Regions from separate parts of the Variovorax sp. FG153 genome, predicted to be linked through region 2. Evidence: riboswitches for the same ligand, from Rfam matches in the RefSeq annotation. Region 2 holds a riboswitch; the other holds the start of a gene.
What was found. Region 2 has a riboswitch for thiamine pyrophosphate ahead of thiC (phosphomethylpyrimidine synthase ThiC). Riboswitches for the same ligand answer to the same signal wherever they lie in the genome.
Positions count from the first base shown of each region.

Region 1 (11,482 bases), on a different contig from region 2:
GGCTGGTGCTCGATCTCTAGGGTGCCTCTTTCTCCTCGAGCAGTTCGTGGAGCACCATGCGCGTCTGCCGGCCGCGCAGCGCCACCTGCTCCTCGATGCGGCGCGTGGGCAGCCGCCCCGCGAGCCCCGCATGGGTGGTGTCGGACATCAGCGTGCGCGTGCCCAGTTCCTTGTTGCTGCCCTCGATGCGGCTTGCGGCGTTGATCACATCGCCGAGCGCGGTGTAGGAGAGCCGGTCGCTGGACCCGAGCACGCCGGCGATCACCACGCCGGTGTGCATGCCGATGCGCGTGTGGAAGGGCTGCAGCCCCTCGGCCTGCCAGCGGCGATTGAGCTCGGCCATCTCGGCATGCAGCTCGAGCGCCGCGAGGCAGGCGCGGTACTCCGCATCGGGGAGTTCGAGCGGCGCGCCCCACAGCACCATGATGCCGTCGCCCATGTACTTGTCGACCACGCCGCCATGGCGCGCGAACACGCGCTGCGCGAGGTTGAAGTACTCGGTGAGCTGGCGCACCAGCAGGTCGGCCGGCATCGACTCGGCGATGCTCGTGAAGCCCTCGACGTCGGTGAACATCGCCGTGATGCGGCGCGGCGAGCCGCCGGGCGCCAGCGCATGGCCCTCGGCCACGAGCTGGCGGATCAGGTGCACCGGCACGAACTTGCTGAAGGCCCGCAGGCTGCGCGCGGAATCGTCGAGCGCCTGGTTCAGGTGCTGGATCTCGAGCACGCGGCTTGGCTGCTGCGGCAGGTCGTCGAGCTCGAGCCGGCCGATGCGGCGCGCGGTCTGCGACAGGTTCTCGATCGGCGCGGTCACCAGCTTCGACAGCCGCAGCGAGATGAAGAGCGCGAAGGCCAGGAAGGCCAGGGTCAGCAGCAGGCCCCAGCGCACCAGGCGCTCGAGGCCGGCGAGCAGCTCGGACTCGGGCTCCCAGCTGATCAGTTCCCAGCCCGTGGGGCCGATGCGCGAGGACTCGACCCGGTAGCGCTCGCCCGCGTGGGTGACCACGAAGCTCTCGTCCTCGACGTTCTCCGAGATGCCGTGCGTCAGCATGTACGCATGCACCGCGCCGAGCACGCCGCCCTCGGGCAGGCGCAGTTCGCGCACCGGATCGGGATGGTCGCTGCGCGCCAGCACATGGTGGTCGTCGCTCAGCAGCACGCTCTGGCCCGGGCCGCGGCTGCCGAACTGGCGCACCAGCGTCGACAGGTGGCCCAGCGACAGGTGGCCGACCACCACCAGCGACTGCAGGTGCCGCCCTTCCCCGTCGAGCCGCTCGGCCGGCTGGGCGTAGCTCACGCCGAGCTCCTCGCCGTCGTCGAAACGGAACGGCGGCGTCCACACCGGCGCCTTCCGTGCCAGCGCCTCGCGGTACCAGGCGCGCTCGGTGGCGTCGTGGTCGCTGCGGAAGGATTCGATGCGCGTGGTCGCGAAGCGCTGGCGCGGATCGCCGCCCTCGATGTCGACCGAGCGCTTGTATGCCCAGGTCTCGGTGCTGAAGGCCGGATCGCGCACCACCTGGCGGATCGCCGACACCGGGTAGCGCTCGGCCATCAGCAGATGACCGTCGTCGCTGGCCACGCCGAGGCTGTCGAGCTCGGTCGCTTCCTCGAGCAGGGTCCACAGCATCTCGGCACTGCGCTCGCCGTCCTCGCCCAGCGGATGCAGGCTCGGCGAATCGCCGACGGCATGCACCACCGCCTGGGTCTTGGCGAGGAAGGCCAGCACGTTGTCCTCGACGCGGTCATGGCTCACCTTGTGTGCCGACTCGCCGACGCGCGACACCAGCCGCTGCGCGCCCCAGTAGCCGAGCGCCACCAGCAGCAGCGACTGGACCAGCGCGACGGCGCAGACGATGGTGCCGACGTCGACCCGGAAGCGCCTCATGCGCGTGGCGGCCGAGGCTTTGGCGGCGGGATCCGTGGAGCCCGGGGGCGGCGTTGCTTCTGTCATGCATTCCCTTTCGGCGCGTTCGGATGCGCCTGCATTTGTTGTGGCGCGGATTGTCTTCGGCCGCGCGCATAGCCCCCACGGCCCGGCAGGACTAAAATGGCGCTTCGCTAGGGGTGTTGGGTCGGCTTGCCGACCCGGCTGAGAAAGTCCCTTTGAACCTGATTGAGGTAATCCTCGCGCAGGGAAGCTGGTCCGGCGGCCTGTCACGTTCTCTCGCGTGCCAGCCGCGCCGCTGGAGCCTCGCCCACCTGCCAAACCTTTTGCCCGGAGCAAAACGGATGGCACACGACGACACATCGAATCCTCTCGCCAACGAGGCGCTGACGCCGCTGCCGGCGTCGCAGCGCGTCTTCGACTGGCACGACCATGCCTCGCTCTGGTTCAGCCTGGGCGTGGGCCTGCTGGTGATGCAGATCGGCGCCTACCTGGTGCCGGCGGTGGGAACGCGCGACGCGGCGATCGCGATCGCGCTGGGTTCCTGCCTCGGCGCCGCGCTGCTGGCCTGGACCGCGCGCCTGGGCTGCGAGAGCGGCCTGGCCAGCGCGGGCCTGATGCATGCCACCTACGGCAGCGCCTTCGCGCGGCTGCCGGTGCTGCTCAACATCGTGCAGCTGGTGGGCTGGACCACCTTCGAGCTGGTGATCATGCGCGAGGGCACGCAGGCCATCGGCCAGTCGGTGGCCGGGCCGTGGCTGGGCAGCGCCTGGGGCGGCGTGGCGGCCACCCTGCTGTGGGGCGCGGTGCTGCTGGCGCTGCTCGCGGGCTCGATGGTGAAACTGGTTCGGCGCTTCGTGAGCCGCTTCGGGCTGCCGCTGGTGGTGCTGTCGCTGCTGTGGCTCAGCTGGCAGTTCGCAACCCAGTTGCATGCCAAGGGCTTCGATGCCTTCTGGTCGCGCCCGGGCGACGGCAGCATGGGCATGTTCGGCGCCCTCGACCTCGTGATCGCGATGCCGGTGTCGTGGCTGCCGCTGGTGGCCGACTATGCGCGACACGGCAAGCGCAGCGCCGGAGGGCTGGGCAGCGCCTTCAGCGGTACCTGGATCGGCTATGCGCTGGCCAACATCTGGTGCTATGCGCTGGGCGTGATGGTGGTGAGCGTGGCCGAGCCCGGCACCAGCCTGGTCACGGCACTGCTGCTGGCACAGGGCGGGCTGGTGGCGCTGGGGCTGATCCTGATCGACGAGCTCGACAACGCCTATGGCGACGTCTATTCGGGCTCGGTCTCCACCCACAGCCTGCTGCCGCGCTGGAGCGTGAAGCGCTGGGGCCTGCTGCTGGCCGCGCTGTGCATCGCGCTCGCGCTGGTGCTGCCGATGCACACGCTCGAGCCCTTCCTGTTGCTGCTGAGCTCGGTGTTCGTGCCGCTCTACGGCGTGATCCTCGGGCGGCTGGGCGGCGGCCGCGCGGTGGCGCCGGCCGGCGCGCGCCCCAAGGTCGACCTGGCGGCGGCGCTGATCTGGATCGCGGGCATCGCGGCCTACCACGCGCTCGCGAAATGGGCGCCGCAGTTCGGCTCGGCGCTGCCGACGCTGGCGCTGACCTTCGTGCTGGCCTGGCTCAGCCGGCCGAAGCCTGCAGCGGCAGGCGCTGCGTCGGCACTGGCGCAAAGCCGTGGTTGAGCGGGCCATGACCGGCGCCGACCTGCACGTCGACAGCGGCCGCCATCGCGCCGAGGATGTAGGCGCGCGCGCGCTCGACCGCCTCGGGCAGCGCCGCGCCCAGTGCCAGGTGCGCGGCGATGGCCGACGACAGCGTGCAGCCGGTGCCGTGCAGGTTGCGGCTCTCGATGCGGCGCGAGGCCAGGCGCGTGCGCTCGCCACTGGATTGCAACAACACGTCGACCACCTCGCTGCCCGGCAGGTGGCCGCCCTTGAGCAGCACGGCGCGCGCGCCGAGCGCCAGCAGCTCGTCGGCCGCGCCGTCGAGCGCGCCGATGCCGTCGATCGCATGGCCGATCAGCAGGGCCGCCTCGTCGAGGTTGGGCGTGATCACCGCGGCGCGCGGGAACAGTTCGCGCACCAGCACCTGCACCGTCTCGGCCGCGATCAGGCGGTCGCCGCTGGTGGCGACCATCACGGGGTCGAGCACCACGTTCGACAGGCGGTAGTGGTCGATGGCCCATGCCACGACCTCGACCACCTCGGGCGCATGCAGCATGCCGAGCTTGACCGCGTCGACGCCGATGTCCTCGACCACGGCCTGGATCTGCGCCTTGAGGAAGGCCGGCGGCACGCCGTGGATGCCCGTGACGCCGAGCGTGTTCTGCGCGGTGAGCGCCGTGATGGCCGTCATGCCGTAGCAGCCGAGGGCCGCGAAGGTCTTGAGATCGGCCTGGATGCCGGCACCGCCGCCGCTGTCGGAGCCGGCGATCGAGAGCACGCGCGCATAGCGCTGGGTGGGTCCTTGGGTCATGCCGAAAATTATCGACGCGATTCGAAGGTGCAAGGAGCATGGCGATGAAGCTGCCCTTCCGATCGGTGGCGATCCTCGGCGCGGGCCTCATGGGCCGGCTGATGGCCGTGACGCTCGCGCGGGCCGGCTGCCGCGTCGACCTTCACGAGGCCGGCAGTGCCGAGGCCGAAGGCGCGGCGGCGCGCGTGGCCGCGGCCATGCTCGCGCCGCTGGCCGAGTCGGCGGTGGCGCCGGTGCCGCTGGTGCGCATGGGCCACCATGCGCTGTCGCGCTGGCCCGAGCTGCTCGCGCCGCTGGCGCGGCCGGTGTTCTTCCAGCGCGAAGGCACGCTGGTGCTGTGGCACCGGCAGGATGCGAACGAGGCCGCGCGGCTCGCGCGCGTGCTGGCCCACACCGGCACGCAGGTGCCCGAGTTGGCGCCGATGCGCACGCTCGATGGCGCGGGCATCGAGGCGCTCGAGCCCTCGCTGGGCCGGCGCTTCGCCAGCGGCCTGTTCCTGCCCGGCGAAGGCCAGCTCGACAACCGCGCGCTGCTGGCCGCGCTGCTCGTGACGCTGCAGGCCGACGACAAGGTCACGCTGCACTGGCAATCGCCGCGCGCGCCCGAGGACTTCGCGCCCGGTTCGCCGGGCCAGCCCGACTGGCTGATCGACTGCCGCGGCCTCGGCGCCCGGCCGCAATGGAACGCGCTGCGCGGCGTGCGCGGCGAGGTGATCCGCGTGCATGCGCCCGACGTGACGCTGGCGCGGCCCACGCGGCTCGTGCATCCGCGCTATCCGCTCTACATCGCGCCCAAGCCCGAAGGCCTGTTCGTGATCGGCGCGACCGAAATCGAATCGGACGACATGTCGCCCGCGAGCGTGCGCTCCACGCTCGAGCTGCTCAGTGCCGCCTACGCAGTGCACAGCGGCTTCGCCGAGGCGCGCATCGTCGAGATCGCGACGCAGTGCCGCCCCACCCTGCCCGACAACCTGCCCGCGCTGCGCCAGCCGCGGCCGCGCGTGCTGCAGATCAACGGCCTGTACCGCCACGGTTTCATGATCGCGCCCGCGCTGCTCGATGCCGCGATGGAGTGGCTCGCGCAGGGCCGCTCGCCGCTGGCGCAAGGCTTCGGCCTGGAGACCCCATGACGACGATGAACATCCTGATCAACGACAAGCCCTTCGCGCTGCCCGAGCACGCCACGCTGACCGACGCGCTCGCCGCGCTGAATGCCACGCCGCCCTTCGCGGTGGCCGTGAACCGCGAGTTCGTGCCGCGCTCGGCCTATGCCGCGCGCGCGCTGCGGCCCGACGACCGCGTCGAAGTGATCCGCCCCGTGACGGGCGGCTGAACGCATTGATGGAGACAAGACCGATGACCACGACCCCGAACGACCCGCTGGTGCTCTACGGCGAGACCTTCCACAGCCGCCTGCTGCTGGGCACCGCGCGCTACCCCTCGCCCGACCTGCTCGAGGCCGCCGTGAAGCGCGCGAAGCCCGCGATGCTCACGGCCTCGCTGCGGCGCCAGACCGCCAACCAGGGCTCGGGCAACAGCGAGCTCGGCAACGGCTTCTGGGAACTGCTGCGCCGGCTCGAGGTGCCGGTGCTGCCCAACACCGCGGGCTGCCACAGCGTGCAGGAGGTGGTCGCCACCGCGCAGATGGCGCGCGAGCTGTTCGACACGCCGTGGATCAAGCTCGAGCTGATCGGCGACGACTACACGCTGCAGCCCGACACGCTGAACCTGGTCGATGCCGCCTCGCAGCTGATCCGCGACGGCTTCAAGGTATTGCCCTACTGCACCGAGGACCTGGTGCTGTGCCAGCGGCTGGTCGACGTCGGCTGCCAGGCCGTGATGCCGTGGGCCGCGCCGATCGGCACCGGCCGCGGGCCGGTCAATCCCTATGCGCTGCAGGTTCTGCGCGACCGGCTCGAGGTGCCGATGCTGGTCGACGCCGGACTGGGCCTGCCCTCGCATGCCTGCCAGGTGATGGAGTGGGGCTTCGATGGCGTGCTGCTGAACACCGCCGTCGCGCTCGCGCAGGACCCGGTCGCGATGGCCGGCGCCTTCGCCGATGCGGTGCAAGCGGGCCGGGCCGCGCGCCGCGCCGGCGCCATGGCCGCGCAGGATGCGGCGCAGGCGAGCACGCCGGTGCTGGGCACGCCGTTCTGGCATCACGCGGGATGAGCGGCGCCATGAACGACAGCCTTCACCTGGACCGCGCGCGCGTCGCGCAAGAGATCGTCGCGGCGCATGGCCTGCGCTTCGGTGCCGCGACCTCGGCCCCCGCGGCCGCGATCGCCTACAGCGCCGACGACGCCATCTACCGCGGCGCGCGGCAGGCCTGCGGCGCGCTCGGCTTCATCGACATCGACGCCGAATGCATCGCACGCGCGTGGCGCGCGCAGAGCGAGCGCCTCGGCGGCTTCGATGCGCAGCGCTGGCCCGACGCGCCCGCCGATTTCGGCCTGCGCGAATTTCCGCCGGCGGCGCGCGACAACGCCTTCGCGCCCTGCCCCGAGCAGCTCGGCCTCTATGCCGTGCTGCCCGATGCCGCCTGGGTTGGCCGCATGGCGCGCGCGGGCGTGCCGACGGTGCAGCTGCGCTTCAAGTCGGACGACGCGGTGGCCGTGGCGCGCGAAGTTCACGCGGCCGTGGCGGCCGTGCAAGGCACCGGCGCGCTGCTGTTCATCAACGACCACTGGCGCGTGGCGATCGAGGCACGCGCCTACGGCGTGCACCTGGGCCAGGAAGACCTCGATGCGCTCGCGCCCGAGGAGCTGCAACGGATCCACGCCGCCGGCCTGCGCCTGGGCGTCAGCACGCACGGCTATGCCGAGATGGTGCGCGCCGACGCCGTGAGCCCGAGCTACATCGCGATGGGCGCGGTCTACCCGACCACGCTCAAGAAGATGGCGACCGCGCCGCAAGGCGTGGCGCGTCTCGCGGCCTACGCGCGCCTGCTGCGCGGCTATCCGCAGGTGGGCATCGGCGGCATCGACGCGCTGCGCCTGCCCGAGGTGCTCGCCACCGGCGTCGGCTCCGTCGCCGTGGTACGCGCGCTGGTCGCCGCCGAGGACCCCGAGGGCACGGCCGCGCAATGGATGGCAGCGATCGACGCCCACCGCACCGCATCGGCTGCGAAGCCCTGAACACCGACCGAATGACGCATCCTTCTCTTCTTCTTTCCCGCACCCCCGTCGCCTGCGCGATGGCCGCGCTGCTCGCTGCTCACGGTGCCTTCGCCCAGGCACAGGACACCACCGCGCTGCCGGCCGTGACCGTGAACCCCGCCACGCTCGCGCCACCGGCCGAGATCAGCGGCTTCGGCGACGTGCCGCTGCGCGAGCTGCCGCTGTCGGCCACCGTGATCGACAGCAACCAGCTGCGCGCGAGCGGTGCGCGCCGCCTCGCGGACCTCACGCAGTTCGATGCATCGGTGACCGATGCCTACAACTCGGCCGGCTACTGGGACTACCTCACGGTGCGCGGCTTCGTGCTCGACAACCGCTTCAACTACCGGCGCGAGGGCCTGCCGATCAGCGCCGAGACCTCGATCCCGCTCGACAACAAGGAGCGCGTCGAGATCCTGCGCGGCACCAGCGGCATCCAGGCCGGCACCAGCGCGCCGGGCGGGCTCGTCAACTACGTGGTCAAGCGGCCGACCGAGCACGACCTGCGCACCGTGCGCATCGAGACCACCAGCCGCGGCAGCCTGCTCGGCGCGGTCGACCTCGGCGGGCGCTTCGGCGCGCAGCGCGAGTTCGGCTACCGGATCAACGTCGCGGCCGAGAACCTCAAGCCGCTGGTGCACGACCTCGACGGCAACCGCAACCTGTTCTCGCTCGCGGCCGACTGGCGCATCACGCGCGACTCGGTGCTCGAGTTCGAGATCGAGAAGAGCCACAAGACGCAGCCGAGCCAGAATGGCTACAGCCTGCTGGGTGCCCGGTTGCCGGCGCCGGTCGATCCGCGCATCAACCTCAACAACCAGCCCTGGTCGCAGCCTTCGGAATTCGATGCGCTGACCGGCACGCTGCGCTTCAGCCAGGCCATCGACGCCGACTGGCGCTGGAGCGCGCAGCTCGGCCGGCAACGGCTGCGCACCGACGACCGCCTGGCCTATGCCTTCGGTTGCGGCGCCGAGGGCAACTACGACCGCTACTGCAGCGACGGCACCTTCGACGTCTACGATTTCCGCAGCGAGAACGAGCGCCGCACGCAGACCGCGGGCAGCCTCAACCTCAAGGGCAACGTGATGACGGGCAGCGTGCGGCACGAGCTCGGCATCGGCCTGCTGCAAAGCCGCGTGCGCAACCGCTTCCAGAACCAGGCCTACAACTACGCGGGCACCGGCAACATCTGGGCGACCTCCTTCGTGCCGCCGGCGCCCGACGCCACCACGCCGCAGACCAACCGCGACGAGCGCTCGACCGAGCTCACCCTGCAGGACGCGATCCGCTGGAACGAGCGCTTCACCACCTGGGTCGGCGTGCGCCACACGCGACTCGACCGCAGCAGCATCGGCAACGACGGCTCGAACCCGACCGGCTACAAGCAAAACGTAACCACGCCGTGGGTGGCCGTGAGCTACGTGCTGCGGCCCGAGCTGCTGGCCTATGCGAGCTGGGGCAAGGGCGTGGAGTCGCAGGTGGTGCCGAACCGCCCCGACCTCTACGGCAATGCGGGGCAGGCGCTCGCGGCGCTCGCGTCGCGCCAATGGGAGCTGGGCCTCAAGGGCGGCAACGAGGCCTTCAACTGGCAGCTCGCGTGGTTCGACATCTCGCGGCCGCTGACCAACCTCGATGCCTGCGGCGAATCGTGCACGGTGCGCAACGACGGCCGCGCCGTGCATCGCGGACTCGAGGCCGGTGCGCAATGGAACCAGGGACCGTGGCGCCTCGGCGGCAGCGTGTCGGTCATCGACGCGAAGCGCCGCGGCAGCACGGCCGATCCCGCGCTCAACGGACAGTCGCCGACCAACGTGCCCAAGCAGGTGCTGCGCGCGCAGGTCGCCTACCGCGTGCCCGCGGTGGCGGGCCTCGAGATCGCGGGACAGCTGTCGTACGAAGGCCGGCGCAACGTGCTGCCCGATGGTTCGATCCGACTGCCGTCGTGGACGCGCCTCGATGCGGTGCTGCGCTACGACACCAAGCTCAACGGCGTGAACACCAGTTGGTCGCTGGCTGTCGACAACGTCTTCGATCGCCGCTACTGGAAGGAATCGCCCTACCAGTTCAGCCACGTCTACCTGTTCCCGGGCGCGCCGCGCACGCTGCGACTGGGCGTGAGCATCGCGCTCTGAACTTTTTTAGCGAAAAGTTGCGTCGGTTTGCCAGACCCTCAAAAACGACGCTATAATCTGAGGCTTGTTCCTCGATAGCTCAGTCGGTAGAGCGCCGGACTGTTAATCCGTAGGTCCCTGGTTCGAGCCCAGGTCGAGGAGCCAAAAACAAGCCGCAAGGCTACTGGATGCCCCGCTACTCACAAGGTAGCGGGGCATTTTCCTTTGTGCTCGCGCATCGACCTGCAAACGCGTGCCGAAGAACGAATGCGGCAACACGATCGATGGCCGATCGCACGCATCGCATCCGCTCTTTCTTCATCGCCCGCATGCAGCGCGATGACGCCGCCATCAACAAATCGCGCGCGCAAAAAAAAGCCCGGCATCGGACCGGGCTCAAGCCTTCTTGCAGTCAAGCATCAAAGGGACGGGCAACCCGTCAAGGAGAATGGAAAGTGGTGCGCCGCGCGCCTGCCATGGGCCGTAGTTTACTGTATATTTGTACAGTTCTCTCAACCCAGGAGTACCGCCATGCCCCGCATCGAACAACCGGTGGTCGTGCCCAACTACGCGCTGACCGACGCCCTCGCCTGGATCTCGAAATTCGCCCATGCCTGGAAGGCGATCGAGCCCGCGCCCGCCACGCTCAGCATCGACGGCTTCATCATCTGGGGACCGGTGCTCTACGAGAAGCACAGCGCCGAAGATCCGGTGCAGCTCGCGGCAAGACTGTTCGGCAGCTCGGGGCCCTACTTCAGATACCTGTACCCGGGTGCGGCGGCCGCGGCCAATCAGGGATGAAGCGTCGGGCGCGAAGGTGCATGTCTTGGCAGACACGGGAATGTCGGAGAATCGTGCGATGAACTGGCATGCACCGTCCCTCCTGGCCCTCCTGTCGATCCCCTGCGCGCTGGCCATCGCCGGCTGCTCGACGCCCCCGAACGAAGTGATGCAGTTCCGCGAAGGCGTTCTGCGCGCCACCACCTACACGCAGGCACAGATCTACTGCGACAACAAGAGCCAGAGCCCGCGCTGGCTCGGCAAGGCACCGGCCGAGAGCGGCGTGCTGTTTCGCTGCGAATGACGATGCGATGAGGCGGGCCGCGCGCTGAACCGCGGCATCGCGAAGACCAGGCGTCATCGGGCTCGCGTCCACACCCGATCCACCCAGGCCGGCAGGCATCGCGCTTGCCGGCCTTTCGTTTTCCGGCCGTTCGATCAGTGCGCCGTCACGCCGCCGCCAGTCGCATCGCGGCGGGTCTTCGCGTTGTCGATGGTCGCGCTGACCGAGCTCGTGTTGATGGCCAGCGCCACGAGCACGGAGCCGACGAAGGCCGGGTCGGTCGAGCCGCTGAATTCCGCCGCGCCCGCGATCGCCAGGGCCTGCTGCACCTGCTGGCGCGTGAGTTCGGCTGCCGCTTCTCCAACGACGTTCTTCTTGGTGGTTGCCATCTGAAAACTCCTGATTCTGGAAGTGAGGAAAAAAGCAAAACAACGCCAGCCGACTGCGGGCCGCGTGAGATCCATCACGCGCCACAACCCTCCGCCAACGATGAAATGTTAACTGGGCGTCAAAAATAAGATGAAGGTTTTCACTCGAAGCGCTCGGTGAGAACACCGTCGTCGCGCTCATCTTTTCTGAAGATTTCCGGATGGATAATCGCGCCTCGCTACGCCGGCCGGCGCGTCGCGCAAGCCCCCGGGCCTTGCCGTTCGCGCAGCGCACCAGGCGGCGCGTTTCGAAGATGGGCCACCTTCCAAGAGCCCCCGTTCGAGCCGAGGTCGAGGAGCCGTTTTCCATCCCAGGCCATGCCGGACTCCGCACCGCGGACGACGCGCATGCGCACATG
Region 1 covers NZ_JBMDKG010000021.1:109,537-121,018, reverse strand. The annotation lists gene ACODT0_RS22500 (PDR/VanB family oxidoreductase) at 1-20, shown strand, start outside; gene ACODT0_RS22495 (adenylate/guanylate cyclase domain-containing protein) at 17-1,885, opposite strand; TPP riboswitch at 2,051-2,153, shown strand; gene ACODT0_RS22490 (purine-cytosine permease family protein) at 2,230-3,570, shown strand; gene thiD (bifunctional hydroxymethylpyrimidine kinase/phosphomethylpyrimidine kinase) at 3,509-4,363, opposite strand; gene ACODT0_RS22480 (FAD-dependent oxidoreductase) at 4,408-5,493, shown strand; gene thiS (sulfur carrier protein ThiS) at 5,499-5,696, shown strand; gene ACODT0_RS22470 (thiazole synthase) at 5,720-6,535, shown strand; gene ACODT0_RS22465 (thiamine phosphate synthase) at 6,544-7,500, shown strand; gene ACODT0_RS22460 (TonB-dependent siderophore receptor) at 7,512-9,653, shown strand; tRNA gene ACODT0_RS22455 (tRNA-Asn) at 9,722-9,797, shown strand; gene ACODT0_RS22450 (hypothetical protein) at 10,164-10,433, shown strand; gene ACODT0_RS22445 (hypothetical protein) at 10,492-10,716, shown strand; gene ACODT0_RS22440 (hypothetical protein) at 10,851-11,084, opposite strand.
Region 1: it holds a riboswitch for thiamine pyrophosphate, as region 2 does, so the genes downstream of both, ACODT0_RS22490 (purine-cytosine permease family protein) here and thiC (phosphomethylpyrimidine synthase ThiC) in region 2, are expected to answer to the same signal.

Region 2 (11,482 bases):
CCGCCGCATGGGCCGACGCATCGATCGAGCCGGAGCCCGGATGGCTGGCGGCGATGCGCGCCATGCGCTGCGCCGCCTGCGCGAGTTCGACGCGGCTGCCGCGGCCTTCGAGGTACGCGCCGAGCACGTCGAGGCCCTGCAGCGCCTCGGGCGCCTCGAGCAGATGCCGCACGCGCTGCACGCAGGCGAAGCCGAAGCGCAGCCGCAGCGGCTCCTGCGCCGCATCCTCCAGCCGGGCCGCGGCGGCGAGCCGCTGCAGCGCCTCGTTCATGCCGGGGTGGACGCGGCGCGCAGGCGGCCGAGCACCTCGGGATTGACGACGTTGCTCGGCTGCCCGCCGGCAAAGGCCACGATCTGGTCGAACACGTCGGAGAACTGCAGCTCGTACTCCTCGCGCGTCACGTAGCCGATGTGCGGCGTGCAGACCAGGTTCGGCAACCGCAGCAGCGGATCGGCGGGATCGAGCAGCGGCTCGGTCTCGTAGACGTCGACCGCGCCCATGCCGGGCCGGCCGGCCCGCAGCGCCGCCACCAGCGCACCGGGCTCGATCAGGCCGGCGCGGCTGGTGTTCACGAGGATCGCATCGGGCTTCATGCGCGCGAGGTCCTCGCGCCGCACGATGCCGCGCGTGGCCGGCACCAGCCGCATGTGGAGCGAGACCGCGTCGCAGTCGCCGAAGAAGCTCTCGCGGTCGGGCGCGCATTCGCGGCCGTCCGCGCGCGCCAGGGCCATCGATTCGGGCCGCGCCCACACGCGCACCTTCATGCCGAAGGCCTCGGCGTAGCCCGCCACCGCCTGCCCGATGCGGCCGTAGCCGTAGATCCCGAGCGTCCTGCCGCGCAGCGTGCCGCCCACGCCGGTCTGCCAGCCGCCGCGCTGCAGCGACGCCATCTGCTGCGGAATCCGCCGTGCCGCGCACAGCAGCAGCGCCCATGTGAGTTCGGCCGCCGCGTACGAAGGCGTGCCCGCGTGCTGGTCCGACGACAGCACGATGCCCAGCCGCGTGCAGGCCTCGACGTCGATGTGCGGATAGACGCTGCGCTGGCTGATCAGCCGCAGCCGCGGCAGCCGCTCGAGCACCGGCGCGCGCAGCGCGGTGCGTTCGCGGATCAGCACCACCGCGTCGGCCTGCGACAGCCGGCGCACCAGTTCGTCGGGCTCGTCCACGTGGTCGTTCCACACCGTCACCTCGTGCCCCTTGAGCTTGGCGAAGCAGGGCAGCGTGCGCAGCGTGTCGAAGTAGTCGTCCAGCACCGTGATGTTCATGCGGCGGATTCTGTGCCCGCAACCCGGCTGCGTAAAATGAATTTATCTGGACCATTGCTGCAATCGCCTCATGAAAGTGGACATGCTCGGCCTGCAGGCATTCCTCGCCGTGGCGGAGCACGGCAGCTTCCATGCCGGTGCCGATTCGCTGCACATCAGCTCCACGGCGCTGACGCGCCGGCTGCAGAACCTCGAGGCGGTGCTCGGCGTACGGCTGGTGGAGCGCACCACGCGCTCGCTGGCACTCACCGCGATCGGCCAGAGCTTCCTGCCGCAGGCGCGGCGGCTGCTCGCCGACATCTCCTCGGCCATGCTCGGCATCCGCGAGGCCGGCCAGGCCTCGCGCGGCAACGTGACGCTGGCCTGCGTGCCGACGGTGGGCGTGCAGTTCCTGCCCGCGGTGATCCAGGCCTACAGCGCGCTGCACCCGGGCAACCACATCCGCATCCTCGACCACGCCTCGGCCGGCGTGGCGGGCGCGATCCTGCAGCGCGAGGCCGAGTTCGGCATCAGCATCGCCGAGTCCTACGACCCCGCTCTGGAGCGCGTGCCGCTGCTGGACGACCGCTTCGTGCTGGCCTGCCGCGACGACCATCCGCTGGCGCGCCGCCGCAGCATCGCCTGGTCGCAGCTCGAGGGCCACGCGCTGATCGTGCCCGGGCCGGGCAGCAGCAATCGCCCGCTGCTCGATGCAGCGCTGGCACCGAGCGGGCTCGACCTGCCCTTCGTCTACGAGGTGCAGCGCAGCTCGACGGCCGTCGGGCTGGTGGCGCAGGGCGTGGGCGCCGCCGTGGTACCCCGGCTGGCCGTGCAGGACGGCACCTATCCGCGCATCGTGCTGATCGCGCTCGCGCGGCCCACGGTGCGGCGCAGCTTCGCGCTGCTGTCGCGCAAGGGCGCGGTGCTGTCGCCCGCCGCGCAGGCGCTCTACCGCCTGATCCTGTCGATGGCCAGGCCGGCGCGCGGCCGGCGCGCTCAGGCCGGCTGAGCGATCTTCGCGAGCGCCTCGGCGATCGAGGCGCTGTCGGTGGGCCGCACCAGCTTGGCCACTTCGCGGCCGTCGCGCATGAACACCAGCGTGGGCCACAGCTTCACGCCGAACGAGCGGCCCAGCGGACGCCCGCTGCCGTCCTCGACCTTGATGTGGCGCAGGCCCGGATGCTGCGCGAAGGCGGCGGCGATGTCCGGCTGCGCGGCCTTGCAGACGCCGCACCAGTTGGTGCCGAACTCGACCACCGCGGGGCCTTGCAGGGCGTCGATCTCGCTGCGGTCGGGCTGTTCGGTCTTGTACTCGGAGGTCATGCGCGGGGGCTCCTGGTGGGCGTTGCGTGGTGAGCGGTGGCGGTCGTCCATTCGACCAGAAAGCCGGCAGCCCTGCCGCCGGTGGGTGTTCGCTTCAGCCGATGGGCCGGTGCGCCGCGAGCAGTGCCGGCAGTTCGGCCATGTCGCCGAACACCTGCACCGCGCCGACGCTGCGCAGCGCCTCGGGCCCGCTGTGGCCCGACTCGCCCGTGCTGTAGCCGAACACCGTCGCGCCCGCCGCCACGCCCGCCATCGCGCCCGTGACCGTGTCCTCGACCACCGCGCAGCGCTTCGGGTCCACGCCCAGCGCCGCCGCCGCCGCGAGGTACACGTCGGGCGCCGGCTTCGAGCGCGGCATCTCGTGCCCGCTGAAGATCCGCCCCGCGAAGCATTCGAGGATGCCGACCTTCTCGAGCTGCAACTCGACCTTGAAGCGATCCGCGCCCGAGGCGCAGGCGATGCGCCCGTCGAGCTGCTCGAACAGCGCGCGCACCGCGGCGGGCGCATTCGGAATCGCCGTCAGGTCCCGCTCGAGCGCCTCGTTGCGGCGCTCGCGAAAGCCATGCAGCCATTCGGGCGTGATGCGAAAGCCGGTCTTCGACTCGATCAGGTCGGCTTCGTCCTTCACCGCCTTGCCGGTGAAGATGCGCATCGATTCGTCGGTGGTGAGAGGCCAGCCCAGTTCGCCGAGCATCTCGGCAAGCACGCGGTTGGTGATGGGTTCGGAGTCGACGAGGACACCGTCGCAGTCGAAGAGAACCGCGGCGAAGGGAAAAGAAGACATGGGGAGATGGTACCGGCCGAGCAAAGCGAAGGCCCGGCCAGTCCCCAAGGGCCGAGCGAAGCAAAGGCCCGAGTCACTCCCCTCTGGCTGTGCCGAGGAGCGCAGGAGAAAGCGGGATCAGGGCCGCAGCTGTCTGAGCGGAACGAAGTGCAGCGAGTTCTGCGGACCCCCGCTTTCTCCGAGCACCGCAGGTTGCCCGCAGCGAAGCGGAGGGACACAGACAGCGGGGTCGCCTTTTCTTTGGTTACTTTCTTTTGGCGAAGCAAAAGAAAGTGACTCGCCCGCCGGGGCGAGACCCGGCCGACAACCTCAAAAAAGTCAAACAGCCCGAATAGGGATGTACATCTCCCCCCCACCCGCCACGAACTCCTTCGACTTCTCCTCCATCCCCTTCTCCACAGCCAGTGCCTCCGCCACCCCCTTGGCCGCGGCGTACTCACGCACCTCCTGCGTGATCTTCATCGAGCAGAACTTCGGCCCGCACATCGAACAGAAGTGCGCCACCTTGCTCGAATCCTTCGGCAGCGTCTCGTCGTGGAATTCGCGCGCCGTATCCGGATCGAGCCCCAGGTTGAACTGGTCCTGCCAGCGGAACTCGAAGCGCGCCTTGCTCAGCGCATCGTCGCGCGAGCGCGCTCCCGGGTGTCCCTTCGCCACGTCCGCCGCATGCGCCGCGATCTTGTAGGCAATGATCCCCTGCTTCACGTCGTCGCGGTCGGGCAGCCCCAGGTGCTCCTTCGGCGTCACGTAGCACAGCATCGCCGTGCCGGCCCAGCCGATCATCGCCGCGCCGATCGCGCTCGCGATGTGGTCGTAGCCCGGCGCGATGTCGATCGTCAGCGGGCCCAGCGTGTAGAACGGCGCCTCGTGGCAGTGCTTGAGCTGCTCGTCCATGTTCGACTGGATCATGTGCATCGGCACATGGCCCGGGCCTTCGATCATGGTCTGCACGTCGTGCTTCCAGGCGATCTGCGTGAGCTCGCCGAGGGTGCGCAGCTCGGCGAACTGCGCCTCGTCGTTGGCATCGGCGCCGCTGCCGGGGCGCAGGCCGTCGCCGAGCGAGAAGCTCACGTCGTAGGCCTTCATGATGTCGCAGATGTCCTCGAAGTGCGTGTAGAGGAAGCTCTCCTTGTGGTGCGCGATGCACCACTTCGCCATGATCGAGCCGCCGCGCGAGACGATGCCGGTCATGCGGTCGGCCGTCAGGTGGATGAACGGCAGCCGCAGCCCGGCGTGGATGGTGAAGTAGTCGACGCCCTGCTCGGCCTGCTCGATCAGCGTGTCGCGGTAGATCTCCCAGGTCAGGTCCTCGGCCACGCCGCCCACCTTCTCGAGCGCCTGGTAGATCGGCACGGTGCCGATGGGCACCGGGCTGTTGCGCACGATCCAGTCGCGCGTGGTGTGGATGTTCTTGCCGGTCGACAGGTCCATCACGTTGTCGGCGCCCCAGCGGATCGCCCACACCAGCTTCTCCACTTCCTCCTCGATGCTCGAGGTGACGGCCGAGTTGCCGATGTTGGCGTTGATCTTCACCTTGAAGTTGCGCCCGATCGCCATCGGCTCCACCTCGGGGTGGTTGATGTTGGCGGGAATGATCGCGCGGCCGCGCGCCACCTCGTCGCGCACGAACTCGGGCGTGATGATGCGCGGGATGCTCGCGCCCATCGGGTTGCCGGCCACGCGCCTGGCGCGCTCCTCGTTGGCGAGGTACTCGGCCATCCACTCGCGCTTGCCGTTCTCGCGCAGCGCCACGTACTCCATCTCGGGCGTGACGATGCCGCGGCGCGCGTAGTGCATCTGCGTGACGTTGGCGCCCGACTTCGCGCGGCGCGGCGTGCGCTGCAGCGCCGAGGCGCCGGCGCGCAGCTCGGCCAGGCGCTGCGCGTCGCGGTCCTCGTTCTTGGCGCCGTCGTCGAGCGCATGGTGCACGCGCCCCTCGTAGCTCTCGGTGTCGCCGCGCTCGGCGATCCAGGCACCGCGCACGTCGGGCAGGCCGCGGCGCACGTCGATCTCGACCTTCGGGTCGGTGTAGGGACCCGAGGTGTCGTAGAGCGACACGGTCTCGCCGTTGGTGAGCTTCACGTCGCGCACCGGCACGAACAGGTCGGGCCGGCTGCCGGGGATGACGCACTTGTGCGACGCGGGGAAGGGCTCGCGCGTGAGCGAGAGCAGGGAGGTGAACTTGTCGGGGGCATTCATGCGGGGCACTCCTTGTGGATGGAAAGGGTGCTCCGCAATCGCTCGGTGGGCTGTGGGCGCCATCCCGGGTGGGGAAGGACGACGGACCGAAGCCAGGGAGTGCAGCTCTTCTTACGCCGGTATGACCCGGATCAAGTTCGCGGGTCGGCAGCTTTGCCATCTCAGCACGCCACATGCGTGCACCCCGGAGCGGGGCCGATTGTGCGAGCGCCGGCGTTCGCCGTCAACCGCCCGCGTCAATGCGGGGTATCAGGCCCGGGCTTGCAGGTCGCCGTCGACGTAGTACCAGCGCGGCAGGCCCGCGGCGTCGGACTCGCGCACGAAGCGGCTGCGCTCGTGCAGCCGCGAGGCCGTGCCCGAAGCGCCGCGCTGGCGCGCGACGAACTCGACCTCGGCATGGTCGGCATCGCTCATCGAGCGGCCGCGCACGTCGAGCCCGAGCCAGCGCACGCCGGGCTCGAAGTCGAGCGAGGCCGGCCGCGTGCTCGCGTGCCAGGTGCCGAGCAGGTACTCGGCACGCTCGCGCACGAAGGCCGTATAGCGCGAACGCATCAGCGATTCGGCATCGGGGGCGGGGGTGTGCTCGAAGTCGTCGAGGTAGCGGCCGCAGCACATCGCGTAGGCGATGGGCTTGTCGCGGCGGTCGGTGCGGCCGTGGAGGGATCGGGAACGCTGGGCATGGAGGCCCCTATTGGAACACCGCGCGGGCCGGGCCCTCCAGAGGGCAAGCCCTGGGGCCGCGGGCATCCACCCTTGGCGTGCCGCTTGCTACCCGCTAACGTGGCGCCCCGGAGACCGGGGTTGACCACGGGAAGACAACGCACACCATCGAGGAACAACGGCCATGTACCTGAGCGCTTCCGAACAGCAGGCCCTGCGCGGCGTGTTCACGCTGCTCGCGCGCGACGAATGCGGCGAGCGCGAGATCCGCGAGCGCCTCGGCCATGCGCTGCTCGGCCTGCTGCGGGCCGACCAGTTCGCGTCCTTCGTCTGGGACGCCGAGCGCGGCGGCTTCGGCTCGCGCGTGGCGATCAACATGGCGCCGGCCAACCTCGACACCTATGCGCAGTGGCACCAGCACCACGACCCGATCACCTTCGTGCTGCAGTCGCGCCGCCGCGCCACGCGCGTGACCGAGGTGATGCCGCAGCGCGAACTGATGCGCACGCCCTTCTTCAACGACTTCCTCGCGCGCGACGGCCTGCACTGGGGCCTGAACCTTCACACCTTCGACGGCGAGCGCGCGCTCGGCGACCTGCGCATCTGGCGCCGCAAGGAGCGCGGCGATTTCGGCGCGCGCGAGACGCTGATGCTCGACCTGATCGAGCCCGCCTTCGCGGGCGCGCTGCTGCGGGCCCGGCAGCGCGCGCAGGCACCCCGCGCCGCGGCGCAGGACATCGCCGCCTCGCCCTGGGCCAGCCTCAGCGCGCGCGAGCAGCAGGTGGCGCGCGCGGTGCGCGAAGGGCTCACCGACAAGGACATCGCGCGCCGCATGGCGGTGGGCGTGCCCACGGTGCGCACCTACCTGCGGCGCATCTTCGACAAGCTCGGCATCGAGCGCCGTTCGGCGCTCGCGGGCGTGTTGCCGCGCGATTGAACTACTTCGCCGCCGGCAGCCGTCCGAGCAGCGGCTCGATCGCCAGGCCCAGCGCCAGCAGGCGGCGGTCGCTGCCCGCGGGGCCGTCGAGCTCGAGCCCGATCGGCAGGCCGCTGGTCGCGCCCAGCGCCGAGGGCAGTTGCAGCCCCGGGATGCCGGCGTTGCTGCCGGGGTCGGTGTTCTGGATCAGCGCGCCGAAGTTCTCGGGGCTGCTGGCCTCGGGCGCGGCCAGCAGCGCCACCTGCGGCACGGTCGGGAACACCAGCGCGTCGAGCCGGTGCTTCGTGAAGGTGTCGCGGTAGAGCTTCTGCAGCGCCGGGCGCGCCACGCGCATCGCGTTGTCGTAGGCCGGCCTGGCGTCGACCGTGCCGTTCGCGGCCGGCAGCTTGCGCGGCAGCACCAGGCCGTCGAAGGTGCCCTTGACGTCGGGGCTGGCGATGCCCGCGGCGAGCTGCTTGAGGTCGATGCCCGTGTCGTACTTCGCGAGGTAGGCCGCCATGTCGTCGTTCGCCTCGTAGAGCGCGACCGGGAAGCCCACCGCGCCGTTGAGTTCGGCGAGCTTCGGCATCTCGAGCTCGACCAGCGTGACGCCGGCCGCGCGCAGCTTGGCCAGCGCGGCATCGGTGGCGGCACGGGTGTCGGCATCGAGGTTGGCGAAGAAGGCCGGCACCACGCCGAGCCGCACGCGCTTCAGGTCGGCGGGACGCACCGCCGCGCCGCCCGCGATCGCGCGGTCGAGCAGCACCAGGTCGGCCACCGACAGCGCCATCGGGCCGGCGGTGTCGCGCGTGTGCGAGATCGGCGCGATGCCCTGCTGCGGATAGCGCCCCATCGAGGGCCGAAGCGACGCGCAGCCGTTGAAGGCACAGGGAATGCGCACCGAGCCGCCGGTGTCGGTGCCCAGCGCGGCCGACACCATGCGCGCGCCCAGCGCCGCGCCATTGCCCGAGGAGGAGCCGCCCGCGATGCGGCGCGGGTCGTAGGCATTGCGCACGCCGACCTCGGGGCCCGAGGGGAAGGCCGGGTTGTAGCCGGTGACGCCGAAGGCCAGCTCGTGCATGTGGGTCTTGCCCAGCACGATGGCACCGGCCGCGCGCAGCTTCGCGACCACCGGCGCGTCGGCCGCCGGCACGAAACCCTTGAGCGCGGGCGTGCCGGCGCTGGCGGGCAGGCCGCGCACCTGGATGTTGTCCTTGATCGCCACCGGCAGGCCATCGAGCGGCTTGCAGGCCGCGCCCGGCTTGCGCGCGGCATCGGCGGCGCGCGCAGCCGCGAGCGCGCCCTGTTCGTCGAGCGTGATGAAGGCGTTGAGATTGGCCTTCGCCCTGGCCTGCGCGACGTAGGCCGTGACCAGCTGCTCGCTGGTCAGCCGGCCGGCGCAGAGCTCGCGCACCGCGTCGCTGGCGGTCAGGGTGGCGATGTCGGGCGCGGCCGGTTGCTGGGCGTGGGCGCCGATGGCGCTCATTGCGAGCACGGCCAGCGCGGACGCGGCGAGACGCGCCGGGCGGCGCAAGGGAACGAAGGAAGAACGGGTCATGGAGACGGCCTCGATGAACGAACGGAAGGCCGCCATCGTGCGCCGCCGCGCGGCGGCTGTCTGTCGTCGAAACCGATGACAAGGCGCGGATGCGCGATGAGGGAGCCCTACTCGAACATCACCCACTCGGGCCGCATGTTGAAGCGCACCGGCAGGATGCTCACGCCCAGGCCACTGGTCACGTACATGCGCCGACCGCGGTTCTCGATCCAGCCATAGGCCCAGGTGCGCGGCGCCGCGCCGGGCACGATCGGCGCGCCGTAGCCCGGCACCCAGACCTGGCCGCCATGGGTGTGGCCGGCGACGGTGAGCACCGGCGCGGGCGCGGCGAGGCGCGGCATCCGGGCCAGGCTCGCCGGGTCGTGCATCAACACCAGCGTGGGAGCGCCGGCCGGCACGCGCGACAGGGCGCGATCGGGCTGCGAATGATCGGTGGAGTGGTCGCCGATGCCCACCACCCAGAGCTCGCGCCCGGGCAGCGGCACGGCGTCGTTCTCGAGCACCACGATGCCCTGCGCCGACAGCGCGTGCGCGATGCGCGCGCCGTCGTGCCACCAGTCGTGATTGCCGAGCACGGCGTACACGCCCAGCGGCGCCTTCAGCCGCCCGAGCACGCCGGCCATGGTCTCGATCGGCAGCGGCTCGTCGCCGCCGTGGCCGGCCAGGAAGTCGCCGGGCAGCAGCACCACGTCGGGCTGCGCGGCATTGATGTCGTCGACGATGCGGCGCGCGCGCTCCACGTCGGTCACGCGCCAGAGGCTGCGTTCGGTCAGGTGCCAGTCGCTCGCGACCGCGATGCGCAGCCGCGGCTGCGCGCCCCAGGCGGCGCTGTCCAGCGTCTCGGTGCGTGCCGCGACCCAGCGCGGCTCGATCGCGACGCTCCAGAGGCCGAGCGCGGCCAGCGCGAGCGCCGCGAAGGCGCGCCATCCGGGGCGGCGCATCAGCGCGGCCGGCTCACAGCGCCCGCTGGATCAGCAGCTTCTGGATGTCCGAGGTGCCTTCGTAGATCTGGCACACGCGCACGTCGCGGTAGATGCGCTCGAGCGGGAAGTCGTTCACGTAGCCGTAGCCGCCCAGGGTCTGGATCGCGGCGCTGCACACGCGCTCGGCCATCTCGCTCGCGAACAGCTTGGCCATCGCGGCCTCTTTGAGGCAGGGGCGGCCGGCATCGCGCAGGCTCGCGGCATGCCAGATCAGCTGGCGCGCGGCCTCGAGCTGCGTGGCGCAATCGGCGAGCCGGAAGCCCACGGCCTGCTGATCGAAGATGGACCCGCCGAAGGCCTGGCGCTCCTTGGCATAGGCCACGGCCACGTCGAAGGCGCTGCGCGCCATGCCCACGCTCTGCGCGGCGATGCCGATGCGGCCGCCCTCGAGCGCGCCGAGCGCGATCTTGTAGCCCTCGCCCTCGGCGCCGATCAGGTTCTCCGCCGGGATGCGGCAGCCGTCGAAGTTGATCTGCGCGGTGTCGCTGCTGTGCTGGCCGAGCTTGTCCTCGAGCCGCGCCACCTGGTAGCCCGGCGCGTCGGTCGGCACGATGAAGGCGCTCATGCCGCGCTTGCCCGCGGCCTTGTCGGTGACCGCGATCACGATCGCCACCTGGCCGTTCTTGCCGCTGGTGATGAACTGCTTCACGCCGTCGATCACATAGCCGTCGGCGTCCTTGCGCGCGGTGGTGCGCAGGCTCGAGGCATCGCTGCCGGCCTGCGGCTCGGTCAGGCAGAAGGCGCCGAGCATCCGCCCCTGCGCGAGCGGCTCGAGCCACTGCTTCTTCTGCTGCGCATTGCCGTAGCGCATCAGGATCGCGTTGACGGGGCAGTTGGTCACGCTGATCGCGGTGCTGGTGCCGCCGTCGCCGGCCGCGATCTCCTCGAGCACCAGCGCGAGCGTGAGGTAGTCGAGGCCGGCGCCGCCGTGTTCCTCGGGCACGCAGATGCCGTAGGCACCGAGCGCCGCGAGCCCCTGGTGCACTTCCTTCGGGAAGCTGTGTTCGCGGTCCCACTTCGGCGCGTGGGGCCAGAGTTCGGCCTGCGCGAAATCGCGCACGGCGTCGCGGATGGCTTCCTGGTCGGTGCTCAGCAGCATGGCGTGTCTCCTCGTGTCGTTCTCGTCGTCGTTACTTGCCGGAACCCAGGTCCATGATCAGGCGCGCGGCCATGTACAGGCGGCGCGGGATCGCGCTGATGTCCACGTACTCGGCCTTGTCGCTGTGGTAGCCGAAGCCCGGCAGGCCCAGGCTCTCGATCACGGGCTTGCCCGACAGCGCCGCGTAGGCCGCGTCGGTGCCGCCGCCGGTGCGTTCTTCCACGCCCAGCGTGCCGCCGGCTTCCTTGTAGTAGCCCACCGCCTTGTCGACCAGCTTCCTGCCGCCTTCGCCGGCATTGAAGGCCGGGCGACCGCGCGTGACGATCACCTTCACATCGGCATCGGGCAGCTTCTTCTGCTGCGCGCGCTCCTCGAGCGTCTTCATCGCGGCATCGAAGTCCTCGTTGCGCGCATAGCGCACGTCGGCGTTGAGCGTGGCGCTGGCCGGGATGATGTTCGAGACGTTGCCGGCCTTGGCGATGGTCCAGTTGAAGCGCAGGTTCTTCGACTTGTCGTCGATGCTCATGGTGCGCAGCACCAGGTCGGAGGCCTCGACCAGCGCGTTCACGCCGAGGTCGGGCGCGGCGCCCGCGTGCGAAGCCTTGCCCGTGATGTTGACCTGCACGTAGGCGATGCCCGAGGTGCCGAGCGAGAGCTTCTCGTCGCCGGCGCCGGTGGGCTCGAACGAGAGCACGTAGTCGGCCAGCTTGGCCTC
Region 2 covers NZ_JBMDKG010000004.1:224,887-236,368, forward strand. The annotation lists gene ACODT0_RS07680 (hypothetical protein) at 1-271, opposite strand, end outside; gene ACODT0_RS07685 (D-2-hydroxyacid dehydrogenase family protein) at 268-1,266, opposite strand; gene ACODT0_RS07690 (LysR family transcriptional regulator) at 1,337-2,254, shown strand; gene ACODT0_RS07695 (thioredoxin family protein) at 2,242-2,568, opposite strand; gene ACODT0_RS07700 (HAD family hydrolase) at 2,663-3,352, opposite strand; gene thiC (phosphomethylpyrimidine synthase ThiC) at 3,671-5,551, opposite strand; TPP riboswitch at 5,643-5,748, opposite strand; gene ACODT0_RS07710 (YchJ family protein) at 5,801-6,166, opposite strand; gene ACODT0_RS07715 (helix-turn-helix transcriptional regulator) at 6,396-7,148, shown strand; gene iaaH (indoleacetamide hydrolase) at 7,150-8,613, opposite strand; gene ACODT0_RS07725 (metallophosphoesterase) at 8,793-9,626, opposite strand; gene ACODT0_RS07730 (acyl-CoA dehydrogenase family protein) at 9,640-10,767, opposite strand; gene ACODT0_RS07735 (glutamate carboxypeptidase) at 10,799-11,482, opposite strand, start outside.